Regions from separate parts of the Butyrivibrio sp. ob235 genome, predicted to be linked through region 1. Evidence: predicted binding sites of a transcription regulator. Region 1 holds the regulator's gene; the other holds the start of a gene.
The links. Region 1 encodes HrcA, which represses chaperone genes, less so after heat shock. Its sites were predicted from a motif close to TGTTAGCACTCNNNNNNNNNGAGTGCTAACA; they were not measured.
Positions count from the first base shown of each region.

Region 2: the regulator HrcA is predicted to act here: its motif matches at 5,009-5,039, upstream of BMW61_RS12285 (Hsp20/alpha crystallin family protein).

Region 1 is NZ_FOBE01000003.1:32,694-40,172, forward strand. It holds gene BMW61_RS04310 (DUF5672 family protein) at 1-275, shown strand, start outside; gene BMW61_RS04315 (glycosyltransferase family 2 protein) at 272-1,327, shown strand; gene BMW61_RS04320 (glycosyltransferase family 17 protein) at 1,317-2,270, shown strand; gene BMW61_RS04325 (pyridoxal phosphate-dependent aminotransferase) at 2,343-3,539, shown strand; gene BMW61_RS21800 (DUF6465 family protein) at 3,630-4,286, shown strand; gene hrcA (heat-inducible transcriptional repressor HrcA) at 4,489-5,520, shown strand; gene grpE (nucleotide exchange factor GrpE) at 5,540-6,220, shown strand; gene dnaK (molecular chaperone DnaK) at 6,332-7,479, shown strand, end outside.
Region 2 is NZ_FOBE01000016.1:85,857-93,335, reverse strand. It holds gene BMW61_RS12300 (anaerobic ribonucleoside-triphosphate reductase activating protein) at 1-522, shown strand, start outside; gene BMW61_RS12295 (ion transporter) at 579-1,787, opposite strand; gene BMW61_RS12290 (EAL domain-containing protein) at 1,805-4,309, opposite strand; gene BMW61_RS12285 (Hsp20/alpha crystallin family protein) at 4,440-4,889, opposite strand; gene BMW61_RS12280 (alanine/glycine:cation symporter family protein) at 5,121-6,644, opposite strand; gene BMW61_RS12275 (DegV family protein) at 6,667-7,479, opposite strand, start outside.

The DNA of each region.
Region 1 (7,479 bases):
TCAATGAGGATATTTTCCTTTGTTGTCACTGCAAAAATCAGATGGAAAAGGACGGCCTTAAGTGGGCTGATTTAGATAGCGCAGTTAAGTTTGGAAGGGAGCATCCGCTTCCGGAGAACAAGGGAGTAGAGCCCTTCGTTTTTCATAAATGGTGGGGAGAAAATGAGGGATATCCGCATTTCTACAGCCCTGCAAAGAGATTCAAGATGGCCGTAAGGCCCTTGCTGTTCTGGAGAAGAAGTGAAAAGTGGAAGAGGGAGCACAATATAACATGAAGTTTTCGGTAATAGTGCCTGTTCACAATGCTGAAAAGTACATAAGTGAAGCGACATCTTCTATAGTAAAGGCTGCTGAGGGGATGGAGAACTGTATCGAGGTTCTTCTTATTGAAAACGGCTCCACAGACAGAAGCGGCTATATATGCGGCGAACTTGCAAACCGTTTTCCGTTTGTAAAGACGGTGCATATGGGCCCTGCGTCCGCCTACGATGCGAGGCAGGAGGGGATAAAGAGAGCTTCGGGAGATTATCTTGTTTTCATGGATGCTGATGACGCCGTGGCTCCGGGGATATTCACTGAGCTTCAGAAAGCGGCTTCTAAATATGAAAGAAAAGGTAAGAGGCCTGAGATAATACTGTATAATGCTGCAGAGATGAGCACTCCCGAGTCGAAGATGTTTCCTTTTCCCTTTAAAGAGGGCAAGATTTATTCGGGCGACGGCAAGAAGAAGTTCTATGAAATAATGTGCTCCGGTGATATGCTAAATGCCATGTGGAACAAGTGCATAGGGAAGGAGCTTGCGGGCCGCATCGAGGAGACGGTGAACAGGAAGCTCAATTACGGAGAGGACCTTCTGCAGACCGCTGAAATAATTGATAAAGCAAAAAGCATTGCATATCTCGACAGGATACTGTATTTTTACAGAATAAACGAAGAGGGGCTTACGGGCGGTTATCATGAAAACTTTATGGAGAACCAGGAGAAGGCCTTCGAGGTTCTGGACGATTATGCGAAAAAGTGGGCAAAGGGTGGTTTTACTGAGGTTATAAACGAGCGCAAGACCCTGACCTGCACGATAGGCATGAAAAAGCTTATCTATTCGGACCTTCCTTTTTCCGAGATCAAGCGGAAGATGAAGGAGATGATGGGTTCCGATTTTTATAAAGAGTATGGGAAGGGCAAGCTTCCGTCCTGGGCATCCGAGGAGGATGCGTATGTTTACAGGTATCAGGTGGCGGGTATGCCGGTTTTGCGGCTGATGCTTCTTAGCAGGAAGACGCGCCTGAAATCCCGGATTAAAGCGAGGATCAGAAAAAATGGTATATGATTGCATTCCATTTTTTAATGAAGTGGACATCCTGAGGCTGAGGTTAGGAATCCTTAGTCCCTATGTGGATAAGTTCATTATAGAAGAGTCAACAATGACCTTCTCGGGTGAAGAGAAGGAGCTTTGCTTTGAAAAGAACAGGGATCTTTTCAAGGATTATCTGGACTGCATAGAGTATGTGGTGGTCACCGATTCGCCGGTGGATGCGTTGACCCACGAGAGGGATTATTTTCAGAAAAACCGTCTGATAGAGGGTCTGAAGAAAGTCGGCGCGACAAGCGACGACATAATTCTTTTCGGCGATGTGGATGAGATTCCAAATCCAAAGGTTCTTACGAAAATCATAGAGAATTTTGATAAGACGAAGGTCTACCACCTGGCGCAGAGGAATTTTTATGTGTTCCTCAATATGGAAGAAAAGTCAGGAAAGCTGCTCTCGATTACCGGAGAGTTCCCGGAGGTTGCGGAGAGCGACAGGAAGTGGCTTGGAACAAAGATTACTTCCATAGATAATATTCCGCGCGAGGGAATCGTAAGGCTACGCGATCTGGTGTCACCCTGCGATAAAAGGTCTGTCAGAGTCGCTGACGGCGGCTGGCATTTCGGCTACATGGGCGGAAGGCACGAGACCAACCCCGTAGAGAGAATCGGCGTCAAGGTAAAAGCGGCTGCGCACCAGGAGTACAACGACCGCGAGATCCTGGCGGAGACTATGGATAATCTGGTTCTTGGCAGAGACATCTTCGGAAGGGATGCGAGATTTGAGCGTACGGAGGTCGACGGAAGTTATCCGGAGTACCTTCTTAAGCATATAGGAGAGTATGATTATCTGGTAATGCCACCCATTACAGCTTTTTCAAGGCTGTATCATAAGCTGGATATTACGGTGGGAAGGTTCATCAGGAAGGCGTACCATAAAATTAGAAGGATGCTTATAAAGTAACAAGTAGTTATGCCTTCTCCATTTATGGAGAAGGTGTCAGCGAAGCTGACGGATGAGGAGTATGAAAAAAGTATGAGCACAACATTATCTACCAGAATGGCGGCGGTAAAAATGTCCCCGACCACGGCTCTCTTCGGAAAGGTGGAGGAGCTTAGGCGGAAGGGAGAGGACATAGTTTCTCTCAATGTGGGCGAGCCCGATTTCCCCACGCCGGACAATATCAAAGAAGCGGGAATACGGGCAATCAATGAGAATTTCACCAAATACACCACCGGAAACGGTATCGCACCGCTTCGGGAGGCGATAATCGAGAAGATGAAAAAGGACAACGGCGTCACCTATGAGATGAATGAGGTGGCGGTGACCGTCGGTGCGAAGCAGGCGCTGTTTGGTGCGCTGTGCGCTGTTGCGGGCGAGGGTGATGAAGTCATAATCCCCATTCCGTGCTATGTCAGCTATCCCGATATGGTAGCTCTTGCGGGCGCAAAGCCCGTTCTTGTGAAGAGGAAGGACGATTTTTCTCTTGATCTTGAAGCCATTGAGAGTGCGATAAATGAGCACACCAAGGCTGTTATAATATGTACCCCGGACAATCCCACCGGCAAGGTTTACGGCGAGGATGAGCTGAAGGGGCTCTCTGACCTTGCAATCAGCAGGGATATCTTTGTTATTTCCGATGAAATTTATGAAAAAATAATATACGGTGAGAATCGCCACAAAAGCATTTCTGCGTTTGAAGGGATGAAGGACAGAACCATCGTGGTTAACGGTTTTTCCAAGACCTATTCCATGACTGGCTGGAGACTTGGGTACGTCTGCGGCAGAGCCGATGTTATTGGCGCTGCGGTGAAGGTGCAGAGCCAGACAACTACCACACCTCCGAGCATCTCACAGTATGCGGCGGTTGAGGCGCTTTGTGGGCCCCAGGATTCTGTCGAGCTCATGAGATCAGAGTTTGAGAAGCGCAGAGATTTTGTCCAGGAAAAACTGCGAGGGATACCCGGTGTCATCTGCCATGAGATCCAGGGAGCCTTCTATGCGTTCTTCGATATCCGTGCTTTTCTCGGAAAAGAATATGAGGGTTACGGAATTATAGATGACGATACACGTTTATGCGAATATTTATTGGAAAAATATGGTGTTGCAATGATGCCCGGAAGTGCTTATTTTGCCCCAGGATTCGTGAGAATTTCGTTTGCGTCCTCCATGGAAGTGCTTAAAAAGGCGCTTTCAAGAATAGAATCTGGTCTAAAAGCGCATAAATGTTGACTTTTTTTAGAATATGTACTAAACTCAAAAACGTAATGATAAATTTGCAAAAACGCATAACACGCGTTCCTTACGGAAAGAGAGGGAGATATGGCTGAAGACAAGTTGAGAGAAGCAGCTTTAAAGCCGATTGCGACTATCAAGAAACCGGTAATTGCTGCAGAAAAGAAGGATGAAGTAAAGCCTGCTGAGGCAGAGGCACCTAAGGCTGAGGAGAAGAAGGCTACAGCAGCTAAGAAGCCTGCAGCAAAGAAGGCAGCAGCAAAGAAGCCCGCAGCAAAGAAGGCTACAGCAACTAAGGCAGCAGCTAAGAAGACTGAGACCAAGGCAGCTGATAAGAAGGAAGAGAAGAAGCCTGCAGCAAAGAAGGCAGCACCTGCTAAAAAGGCTACAGCAACCAAGGCAGCAGCCAAGAAGACTGAGACTAAGGCAGCAGCTAAGCCCGCAGCTAAGAAGCCTGCAGCAAAGAAAGCTACAGCAGCAAAGAAAGCTACAGCAGCTAAGAAGCCCGCAGCAAAGAAGACAACAGCTGCAAAGGCTCCTGCAACAAAGACAAATATCGTTCTTCAGTATGCTGATAAGAGCGTTACATATGACACCTTTATCGAGAATGCCAAGAATGTATGGCAGTATGATATGGGAAGAAAAGTTTCCGAGATCAAGACTCTTGAGCTTTATGTAAAGCCCGAAGAGGAAAGAGTATACTTCGTTGTTAACGGCGAGGTTCATGCTGATTTTGGGATGTGATAAACAAGGATGGAAGGTCCCGGCCTGGCAAGCTTGCTTGCTGCAGGCCGGGACTTTATCACATATATGTAGATTATTCGTCCCCAGGGAGAAATCCTTGGGGTTTTTTATTGACATTAATAATTTATAGTGGTAATTTATTCTCAGAAGATGTTAGCACTCAATGACGTTGAGTGCTAACACATCAAAAAGGAGGTTTGTGATGCAACTGGATGACAGAAAAAAGAAAATACTGCATGCAATTGTTCGCAATTACCTCGAGACAGGCGAGCCGGTGGGCAGTAGGACGATTTCCAAGTACACGGATCTTAATCTCAGTTCGGCTACCATCAGAAACGAGATGGCGGATCTTGAGGAGATGGGACTTATATTGCAGCCTCATACTTCCGCGGGACGTATTCCGTCAGATCAGGGCTACAGAGTTTATGTAGATGAGATGCTCGCTGAGAAGGAACAGGAAGTTGAGAACATGAAGGAGATGCTTCTTGATAAAGAAGAGAAGCTTGAGAAGCTCCTTAAGCAGGTTGCCAAGACCCTGGCGGTTGATACCAACTACGCTTCAATGATCTCAGCACCCATGATCAGAAGGAATAAGCTGAAATTCGTACAGCTTTCCAGAGTGGATGAGGAACACATTCTTACCACTATAGTAATAGAAGGAAACGTAATTAAGAACCGAATGGTTGAGGTGGAGCAGGAGCTTTCCGAAGCGGATATGCTTAAGCTCAATATCCTGCTTAATACCAGACTTGCAGGACTTTCCGTAGAGGACATTAACCTCGGACTTATAACTGCGATGAAGCAGGAGGCGGGTATCCACAGCGAGATAATCGACAAGATACTCGATACAGCCGGAGATGCCATTACGGAGGATGAGGACCTTCAGATTTACACCAGCGGTGCGAACAACATTTTCAGATATCCCGAGCTTGCTGATAAGGAGAGAGCAAGTGACCTCATAACCACTTTTGAGGATAAGAGCGATCTTACAAGTATCGTTGAGAATGCGCTTCAGTCCTCCTCAGAGGAGACAGGTATACAGGTTTACATCGGTAATGAGTCTCCGGTTCAGTCCATGAAGGATTGCAGCGTTGTAACAGCGACCTACGATCTCGGAGAGGGCATGAGAGGAACGGTAGGAGTTATCGGACCTAAGCGAATGGATTACGACAAAGTTGTCGGAGCACTTAAGAATATGATGAGAGCTCTGGATGATTTATATAAAAAAGAATAGAACCATAAGGAGTATTTAAGTGAGTAAGGAAGTTAAGAAGGATACAAATACAGTGTCCGGTAAGAAAACTGCAAAGGAACTTCAGCAGGAAGTTGCCGAGAAGGCTAAAAAGGTAGCTGATGCAGCAAACAAGGTTGCCGAGGCCGCAGAGGAAGAGGCTGCCGAAGCTGTAGCAGAGGCTGCTGAGAGCGTAGAAGGTGCCGAGAACACTGAAAACGCCGAGGGTGAGAAGAAAGGTCTTTTCGGTAAAAAGGAAAAGAAGAACCCTTACAAAGAAAAATTTGAAGAGATGCAGGATAAGTACATGCGCCAGCTTGCTGAGTTTGAGAACTTCAGAACAAGAACCGACAGAGAAAAGGCGCAGATGTTCAACCAGGGAGCATCCAGTGTACTTGAGAAAATTCTCCCTGTTGTAGATAACTTCGAAAGAGGACTTGCTGCTGTCCCTGAAGAAGAGAAGAATTCCGCTTTTGCAGACGGAATGAATATGATATACAAGCAGCTTATGAAGCAGATTGAGGATCTTGGTGTAACTCCCATCGAAGCCGTTGGAAAGGAATTTGATCCTAATTTCCACAACGCTGTAATGCAGGTTGAGAGCGAAGATGTCGAGGAAGGATTCGTGGCACAGGAGCTTCAGAAGGGTTATATGTATCACGACACAGTGCTCAGACACAGCATGGTTGCCGTTGCGAAGTAATATATAGAACAATTTTACAAGAAATGCCACCTCAAATAAGCCTTCTCCCTTGGGAGAAGGTGGCACGAAGTGCCGGATGAGGGGTCTTGAAATTAAACGGAGGAAAATAAAATGAGTAAGATCATAGGTATCGATTTAGGAACAACCAACAGCTGCGTAGCTGTTATGGAAGGTGGTCAGCCCACCGTTATCGCTAACGCTGAGGGTGCAAGAACAACACCTTCAATTGTAGCTTTCACAAAGAATGGCGAGCGTCTCGTAGGTGAGCCCGCTAAGCGTCAGGCAGTAACAAACGCTGAGAACACAATCTCATCAATCAAGAGAGATATGGGTACAGACAACGGCCGCACAATCGACGGCAAGAAGTATTCACCTCAGCAGATTTCAGCTATGATTCTCCAGAAGCTGAAGGCAGACGCAGAACAGTATCTCGGCGAAAAAGTAACAGAGGCAGTAATCACAGTTCCCGCATACTTCAATGACGCACAGCGTCAGGCTACAAAGGATGCAGGTAAGATTGCAGGTCTTGAAGTAAAGCGTATTATCAACGAGCCTACAGCAGCAGCTCTTGCTTACGGTCTTGATAACGAAAAAGAGCAGAAGATCATGGTATACGACCTTGGTGGTGGTACCTTCGACGTATCAATCATCGATATAGGTGACGGTGTTATCGAAGTTCTTTCAACAAACGGTGACACACACCTCGGTGGTGACGACTTTGACCAGAAGATCATCGACTGGATGGTATCTGAGTTCAAGGCTAAGGAAGGCGTAGACCTTTCAAGCGATAAGATGGCTATGCAGAGACTTAAGGAAGCAGCTGAGAAGGCTAAGAAGGAACTTTCTTCTTCCACAACAACCAACATCAACCTTCCTTTCATCACAGCTACAGCAGAAGGCCCCAAGCACTTTGATATGGATCTCACAAGAGCTAAGTTCGAGGAGCTTATCCACGACCTCGTAGAGAGAAGTGCTATTCCGGTACAGAACGCTATGAAGGATGCAGGCCTTAACTATTCAGACCTTGGAAAAGTTCTCCTTGTAGGTGGTTCAACACGTGTTCCCTGCGTAGTTGAGAAGGTTAAGCAGCTCACAGGACATGAGCCGTCAAAGAACCTTAATCCCGATGAGTGCGTAGCAGTAGGTGCAGGTATCCAGGGTGGTAAACTTGCAGGCGATACAGGTGCAGGCGATATCCTTCTTCTTGATGTAACACCTCTTTCACTTTCAATCGAGACAATGGGTGGTGTTGCTACAAG
Region 2 (7,479 bases), on a different contig from region 1:
TTTCTTGATAAAAGAAAAGGACTCCTTGACGGAGTCGTAATAACAGGCGGTGAACCCTGCCTCAATTCATCATTAAAAGATCTAATTATAAGAATAAAAGATATGGGATATCTCGTTAAACTTGATACTAACGGGAATCATCCCGATGTTCTTAAAGATTTACTTAGTGAAAACCTGGTTGATTACATCGCTATGGATGTTAAGAATTCACCGGAAAAATACAGTGATACCTGTGGGGTAAAAATCGATACAGAAGTAATCACTGAGAGCATCAATCTTATTATGAACTCCGGTGTAGATTATGAATTCAGAACTACAGCTATTAAAGAGTTTCATACTACAGAAGATTTTGCCAAAATCGGCGAATGGATTTGTGGTGCAAAGGCGTATTATTTACAGCAGTTTACAGAGCGTGATACTGTTCCGGATAAGAGGCTCAGTTCGCCGAGTGCGGAAGATATGGAGGCATATCGGCAGGCGGCGGAGAGATATATAAAAAATGTAATATTGAGAGGGCTTTAAGCTTCCCCCCTCATCCGTCAGCTTCGCTGACACCTTCCCCCAAAGGGGGAAGGCTTTTAGACTTCCACTTCATCCTCTTCAGGGAGGTGCACTCTTGAAATTACAATTATTGTATCGCCCTTTTGAAGTTTTACGCCGCCCTTGGGAATGACGGTTCTGGAGCCGCGTTTAATGGATAAAAGAATAGTCTGTCTGGGGAAATCAAGATCCCTGATAAAATGATCGCACCAGGGGTGAGTTTCTCCCAGTGTGACTTCTTTAAGATGCATCGGTACATCGTTTTTTATAGCCTCTGCCCCGATTACCACTTTATCTCCTGCTTCCAGTATTACATTTCCGTTTGGAATTATGGTATTACCATGTCTCTGTATCATGGCAATAAGCGCGCCGTGAGGAAGGTCAATGTCTCTTATCTTCTTATCAACCCACTTATCCTTCATTCCAAGCTGCACTTTAATAAAATGCATATCAATAGACTTTGCATAGTCTCCCATGTGCTTTAACTTTGTGTACTGTTCAACGAAACCTGCGGAAATAATACCTGTTGGAATGGCAACAATACCTACACCAAGGAATGCAAGCAGAATTCCGAAAACTTTTCCCAGAATTGTCTTAGGATAAATATCACCGTATCCGACTGTCAGTAGAGTAGATGCAGCCCACCAGATACCTGAAAAAGCATTCTCGAAAACATCAGGCTGAGCTTCATGCTCCAGAGAATACATGCAGAGACTGGATGCTAGCATCATAACGGCGATGATAAAAACCGAGGACAAAAGCTGCTGCGACTTACTCTTTATAACTTCTGTAATTACATTCAGTGAATCATAATAAGCATTGATTCTGAAGAGTCTGAATATCCTTGCCACTCTGAACATTCTGAAAGCAGCCGCTCCTGCAGGAAAGAAAAACGGCATGTAATACGGAAGAAAACTCAAAAGATCAATAATTCCGGAAAATGAGAAGAAATACAGAACAAGTGCCATGAAGTCTGATCTGTCAGGATACAGGCACTTGGAACATATTGCGCGTAAGATATAATCTATCGCAAAAAACAAAACAGTCCATTTCTCAATGCTGTTAAACACACCGCCGAAAGGGCCATTTATATTATCGAACGTAGAAAGGAAGGCTGCACCAAGATTCAATACCAGTGCACCCGTTCCTATAACATCATATGCAACACTTATGGTATCCCCAAGGTATCCGACGGATACCACCTTAAAGAGCTTTTCCCTAAGCTCCTCCCACTTTTCTTTTTCCACAACAATCTCCCGTTTATTTAATCATCTTTAACTTCATATAGAATAGCTTCTTCAGGCATAACAGGTCTGCAGAAATAATATCCCTGAATTATGTCAGCGCTGAAAAGGCGAAGCTTCTCAAACTGCCACTTTTCCTCAACACCTTCAACTATTACCTGCTTATCGATATCATGTACAAGCTGAATGACATCCTTTATGAAGGCTTCCTTACCTTCTACAAGATAACTGTCCACAAGTGATTTATCCAGTTTTACGTAGTCTACCGGAATATATGTAAGATATCCAAGAGAAGAATAGCCTGTTCCAAAATCATCCATCAGAAGTTTTATCCCCAGTTCTCTAAACTGCTGGAACAATTTATCAGCCTGTTCTGTTCTCTCAAGGAAAAGCCCCTCAGTTATTTCAATCTCAACGTACTTTCCGGGTATATTATACCGCGAAAGGAGGTCTCTGATAAAGTCCACATATCCGGTATCGCCAATCTGATTACTGGAAAAGTTTATGGAGACGGGATGAAGTTTATAGCCATCCTCTTTCCAGGCTGCAAGCTGCTTGATGACAAGTTCCGTAGTTACTCTTCCGAGTCTTCCAACCCAGCCGCTTGACTCTACAATCGGTATAAATACGTTAGGATAAAGGCCCGGCTCCTTCATTCTTACCAGAGCTTCAAATCCTGTAACTTCCTTGGTCATGGAGTTAACCTGGGGCTGATAAACCATGTAAAATCCGTCGTTATCAAAGGCATCCAGGATCTTTGCCTTGATCTTGTTTTCCTCACGGATCTTCTTCTTCATCTCCTCGGAATATCTGAAAGCCTTGTTTCTTCCGCGCTGCTTAGCTTCATACATAGCTATCTCGGCATTTATAATATGCTGATCAGGAAGCGTGGAACCATCGGAGACAGATATACCGATACTGCAGGATAGAATAATTGTCTCATCTCCTACAGGAATCGGTGTTCTGAACAGTTCAAGAATCTCATTTATTGTATCGGAATTCTCATCAAGCTGTTCCTTGGGTACCATGATAAGGAACTCATCGCCGCCGTATCTGGAGATCATCCAACTTCTCTCCTCAGCAATCTTCTCAAGAGAAAGCGACAGGTACTTAAGTATCTCATCGGCGAGCTGGTGTCCGTAAGTTTCATTGACATCCTTAAAATTATCAATGTCTATCATAAGAATTGAATAGACATGCTTAATTGTCAGATGTTCTCTAAGGTAGTCAACCGCACTTCTTCTGTTAAGAATATCAAGAAAATCATCATGCTCAGCCTGATACTTGATCTTCTCCTGTGTTTTTTCAAGTTCCTCCTTAGACTCTCTGAGTTCAAGATTGGTGGCTCTGCCGACAAGAACAGTAACATATGCCGACATGAGAAGGAATGCCATAGACAGGAAAATCATTCCAACAGCCGGGAATATCTTTCCATACATATCGAAGAAGGTCAGAGGTCTGTTGAATACTTCAGCATCCTTGGGAAGAAGCTTTTCATCTATACCGAATTTCTTCATGAGCTGATAGTCGAACTCTGAGGTATAGGGTGTTTCAATTGAAAGGAACTGCTCATCACCATGTCTGTTAGCAAGAAGGTCAGCCATCAATGCTCCCGCATAACTTGCCTGGGCAGTAAAATCCATGCCGACACTACCAAGAACACCATCACTCATGCCGCTTGAATAATTGCGCATAATCGGAACCTTGGTAGTTGCAGTTATAATATTGGTCATCTCATTTGTGGAATGAACCACTCCGGATGAATCCTTAAAGCAGGTCATATAAATGAGCACAGCATCACTGGGAATTGACTTTAATTCTTCATGCAATTTCTCAAAAGGAAGTTTAGCTATATTTATCTCATTAAAGGTATAGTCGGGATGCTTACTTTTCTCATGGTTATAAAGAACCATGTCAGCAAGGCCGGCAGGTGAATTATCATGTATGCCATAGTATACTTTTCTATCAGGCATCATCTTCATTGAAAGCTCTATTGTATTTGTAAGGTAATCATTTTCATAAAAGCCATACATTTCATAGCGCTCAACAGCCATCTGTGCCAGTGTCATGTTGTTGACACCAAAGAACACAACCGGAATATCCGTAAAGAGTTCTTCCTTATATTTCATGGCAAATTTAACAGCCTCATCGTCTGCCAGAATAACGCCATCATAATCATTTTTTAAATTAACTCTTTGAATAAAGTAATTGTGAAAAGTCTCGACATCCTCATTGGATGCATGCTTCTTGGCATCCATGAACATAACATCAAATTCTATACCGTTAGGATCGAGGCTCTGTCTAAGTCCCTCTATCTGCGGCTCAAATGTGTAATACTGGGAAGTATAAGAAGACAGCAAAAGAACTCGATGCTGGACCTCTCCTTTGTAAACAGGACCATCCATCGAGGTATTATCATCAGTCGTCACAAACTGCCGAAGGAACATGACGGCAACCAGCAGACAAATGACGCTAAGCACTATAAATACCGTACGTATTTTTTGCAGTACCGACTGTTTCGTCATAAAAACACCGACCCTTAGTGATATAGATAATTCTACCACTTTAAGGGCCGGTGCATTATTAACTAAGGCTTATGTATGTTTAAATATTGTTAAAGAATACATAAACAATTTATAAATCAATAACAATCTCTTATCCTTCGATCATTATTGTCTTCTTCTCAGGAACCTTCGCCTGTTCTTTCTTAGGTACATTGAGACTAAGTACGCCATGTCTGAAGGTTGCCTTGATATCTTCCTCAGTAATGTTATCTCCTACATAGAAGCTTCTCTGCATTGAGCCCTGATAGCGCTCCTGTCTGATGATCTTACCCTTATGGTTCTTCTCATCCTTATCAAGTCCCTTGGTGGCACTTATGGTAAGGTAACCATTGTCGAGTTCAAGGCTGATATCTTCCTTCTTAAAGCCGGGCAGATCAATATCTACTTCATAATGATCCTCATTGTCATGGACATCTGTCTTCATAAGCCTGTCGGCATGCCTGCCATAGAGCTTCCTCTCGGTGTTGTCAAACTCATTAAACATCGGGAAATCGAACCAGTTATCAAACAAATTCTCCTCAAAAATACTAGGCATCAACATAATAATTACCTCCTTATATATGAATGAAATTATAAACTTTGAGCAGCGGAACCGGAGTCATTACAATTATTATTGCTCCCTTTATTTCTGTTCCCTTGTTCTATAACTGTTATAACACTTGTTAGCACTCTTGTCAAGTGAGTGCTAATTATTTTTTTTAAATAATCCACATGCCTGAAAACATGCGGATTACAGCGACTCGTCACTTTGAAATGTTGAATTTCATCATCACTAATATGCCCCCTTATTTATCGCACGAATTGCTTCCGACTGAATATCACGATTATATGATAGCATAGGTGCAACATCTTTTCCCCTTACTCTCCTGTCCGCATAATTGCGTGTAAGCTTTACGACAAGCGGTGATAAAACAAGAACGCCTATAAGATTAGGTATCATCATAAGTCCATTGAAGGTATCGGAAATATCCCAGACAAGAGATGATTCCATTACAGCTCCAAAGACCATAAGAATAATAAATATAAATCGGTATATTTTCGCCCACGTAACACCGATCAGATATTCCACAACTTTCGCTCCGTAATATGACCATCCCATAACAGTTGTAAATGCAAATAACGTTATTATAATAACCACAAATATTTCTCCGGGGCGACCAAGTACCTGGTTAAAAGCATGTGCAACCAAAGTTGCATCATCAGTACCTACTACAGTCAGACCTGTATTAAGATCAATCGCGCCTGAACTCAGTACTACAATTGCAGTAATTGTACAGATAATAATGGTATCCAGAAATACTTCTGCCATTCCCCACATCCCCTGCTTCACAGGTTCCCTGGCACAGGTATTAACATGAGCCATTACTGAAGAGCCGAGTCCTGCTTCGTTTGAGAAGACACCTCTCTTACATCCGCTTTTTATTGTATTCATCGCTACCTGGACCGCTGTCCCAACCGCTCCGCCTTTCAAGGCATCAGGACCAAGTGCAAAGTGAAATATCGATCTGAATACAGCCGGAATAGCCTCGATATTGCATAAGATAATGATTAGGCACCCGGCAATATAAGCTATTGACATTACAGGTACCAGTGTCTCGGAGACATACGCCAGTCGTCTGAATCCTCCCATTATAATCACAGCTCCGACAAGCATAAGTACAACGCCAATCCACCAGTCCAATATAGGGGCACCCCAGAAGGTTCCCATATCAACATCGGCAAGAAATGCGGCCTCCATATTTAGTGTTATCTTATTTATCTGACTGAGATTCCCTATTCCAAAGGATGCAAGTACTGTAAAAATACAGAAGGCAACAGCCAGTATTTTTCCAATCTGCTTACATTTTTTTATACTTCCAAGTCCGTCTTCAAGGTAATACATAGGGCCTCCGGACCATGCACCTTCAGAATTTCTTCTCCTGTAATATAGTCCCAGTACGTTTTCCGAGTACTTGGTCATCATCCCAAGAAATGCCGCTATCCACATCCAAAATACAGCTCCCGGTCCTCCTACGCAGATAGCCGTGGATACTCCCGCAATATTTCCTGTACCTATTGTTGAGCAAAGTGCCATACAAAATGCACGAAACTGTGACAAAGCACCTGCATCATTGATAATGCGGGCTTCACCCTTTATCGCTCCAAATGTCTTTCCCCACCAGTGACGTAAATGCGCAACCTGAAAAACACCGGTAATAAACGTGCAAATCAGACCGGTACCAAGCAAAAGTACCAGTCCGAAAGTTCCCCATGCAAAGGAATTAACCGCATCATTAATCCGAGTGATAGTTTCCATAATAATTTACAGATCCTTTCAATTACTGAGGATTAATCAGATTTGTGATTCCATCATAGTCATACTTCGAAGCAAATTTTTTTATCTCAGCAATTTTATCTTTATCCTCATTAGGCACGTCATAATCAGAAAGTTCCAAAAGCGCCTCTTCTATGGCGTCGCTGTCCATATTATCTGCAGCTTCCGCAACGGCCTCATAAACACTCTCCATAAGGAAAGCATCCGCCATCGGCTTTGTCTCGCCGGCATCACTGCTGCTTTCCTTGCTTTCATAAAGCGGTGAAAGTATATTGGTATATTCCAGATACTTTTCCATAAAATCTTCATAGTTATCACGTATAAATTCTATGTTTCCTTCTTTCCCTGCCATCTCAAGGGCTTCCGCCTTCTTTGACAGTTCCATGGCCCCAACCAGCTTAGAAGAACTCTTTAATGCATGTATTTTAATCGTGAAGTTTTGCCAGTCCTCACCTTCAAATGCATTCTTTAATTCTTCTGATCTTTCATCTATGGAATCATAGAATATTTTCAGTACCATTTTAAAGGAATCCTCGGAACCGCTGTTTTGTATAGCAATTTCTCCATCTATCCCTTCAAGACTCTCATACCAGGCGGGCTCATCACTCTCAGCTGCCCCCGCCCCTTTCGCGGTGCTTTCGGCACCTGTGTTAGTGGCTGCCTGCTCTTCAATATCATTCATAATGCCCTCATCCATATCTACCGGAAGTATGGATGAAACATTATAAGATTTATTACCCTTAATAAAATACAGAATACCAAAAGAGCCGGGGCCGCAGTTTGAAGAAATTGCAGCAGAAGCCTGTTGGAATACCAC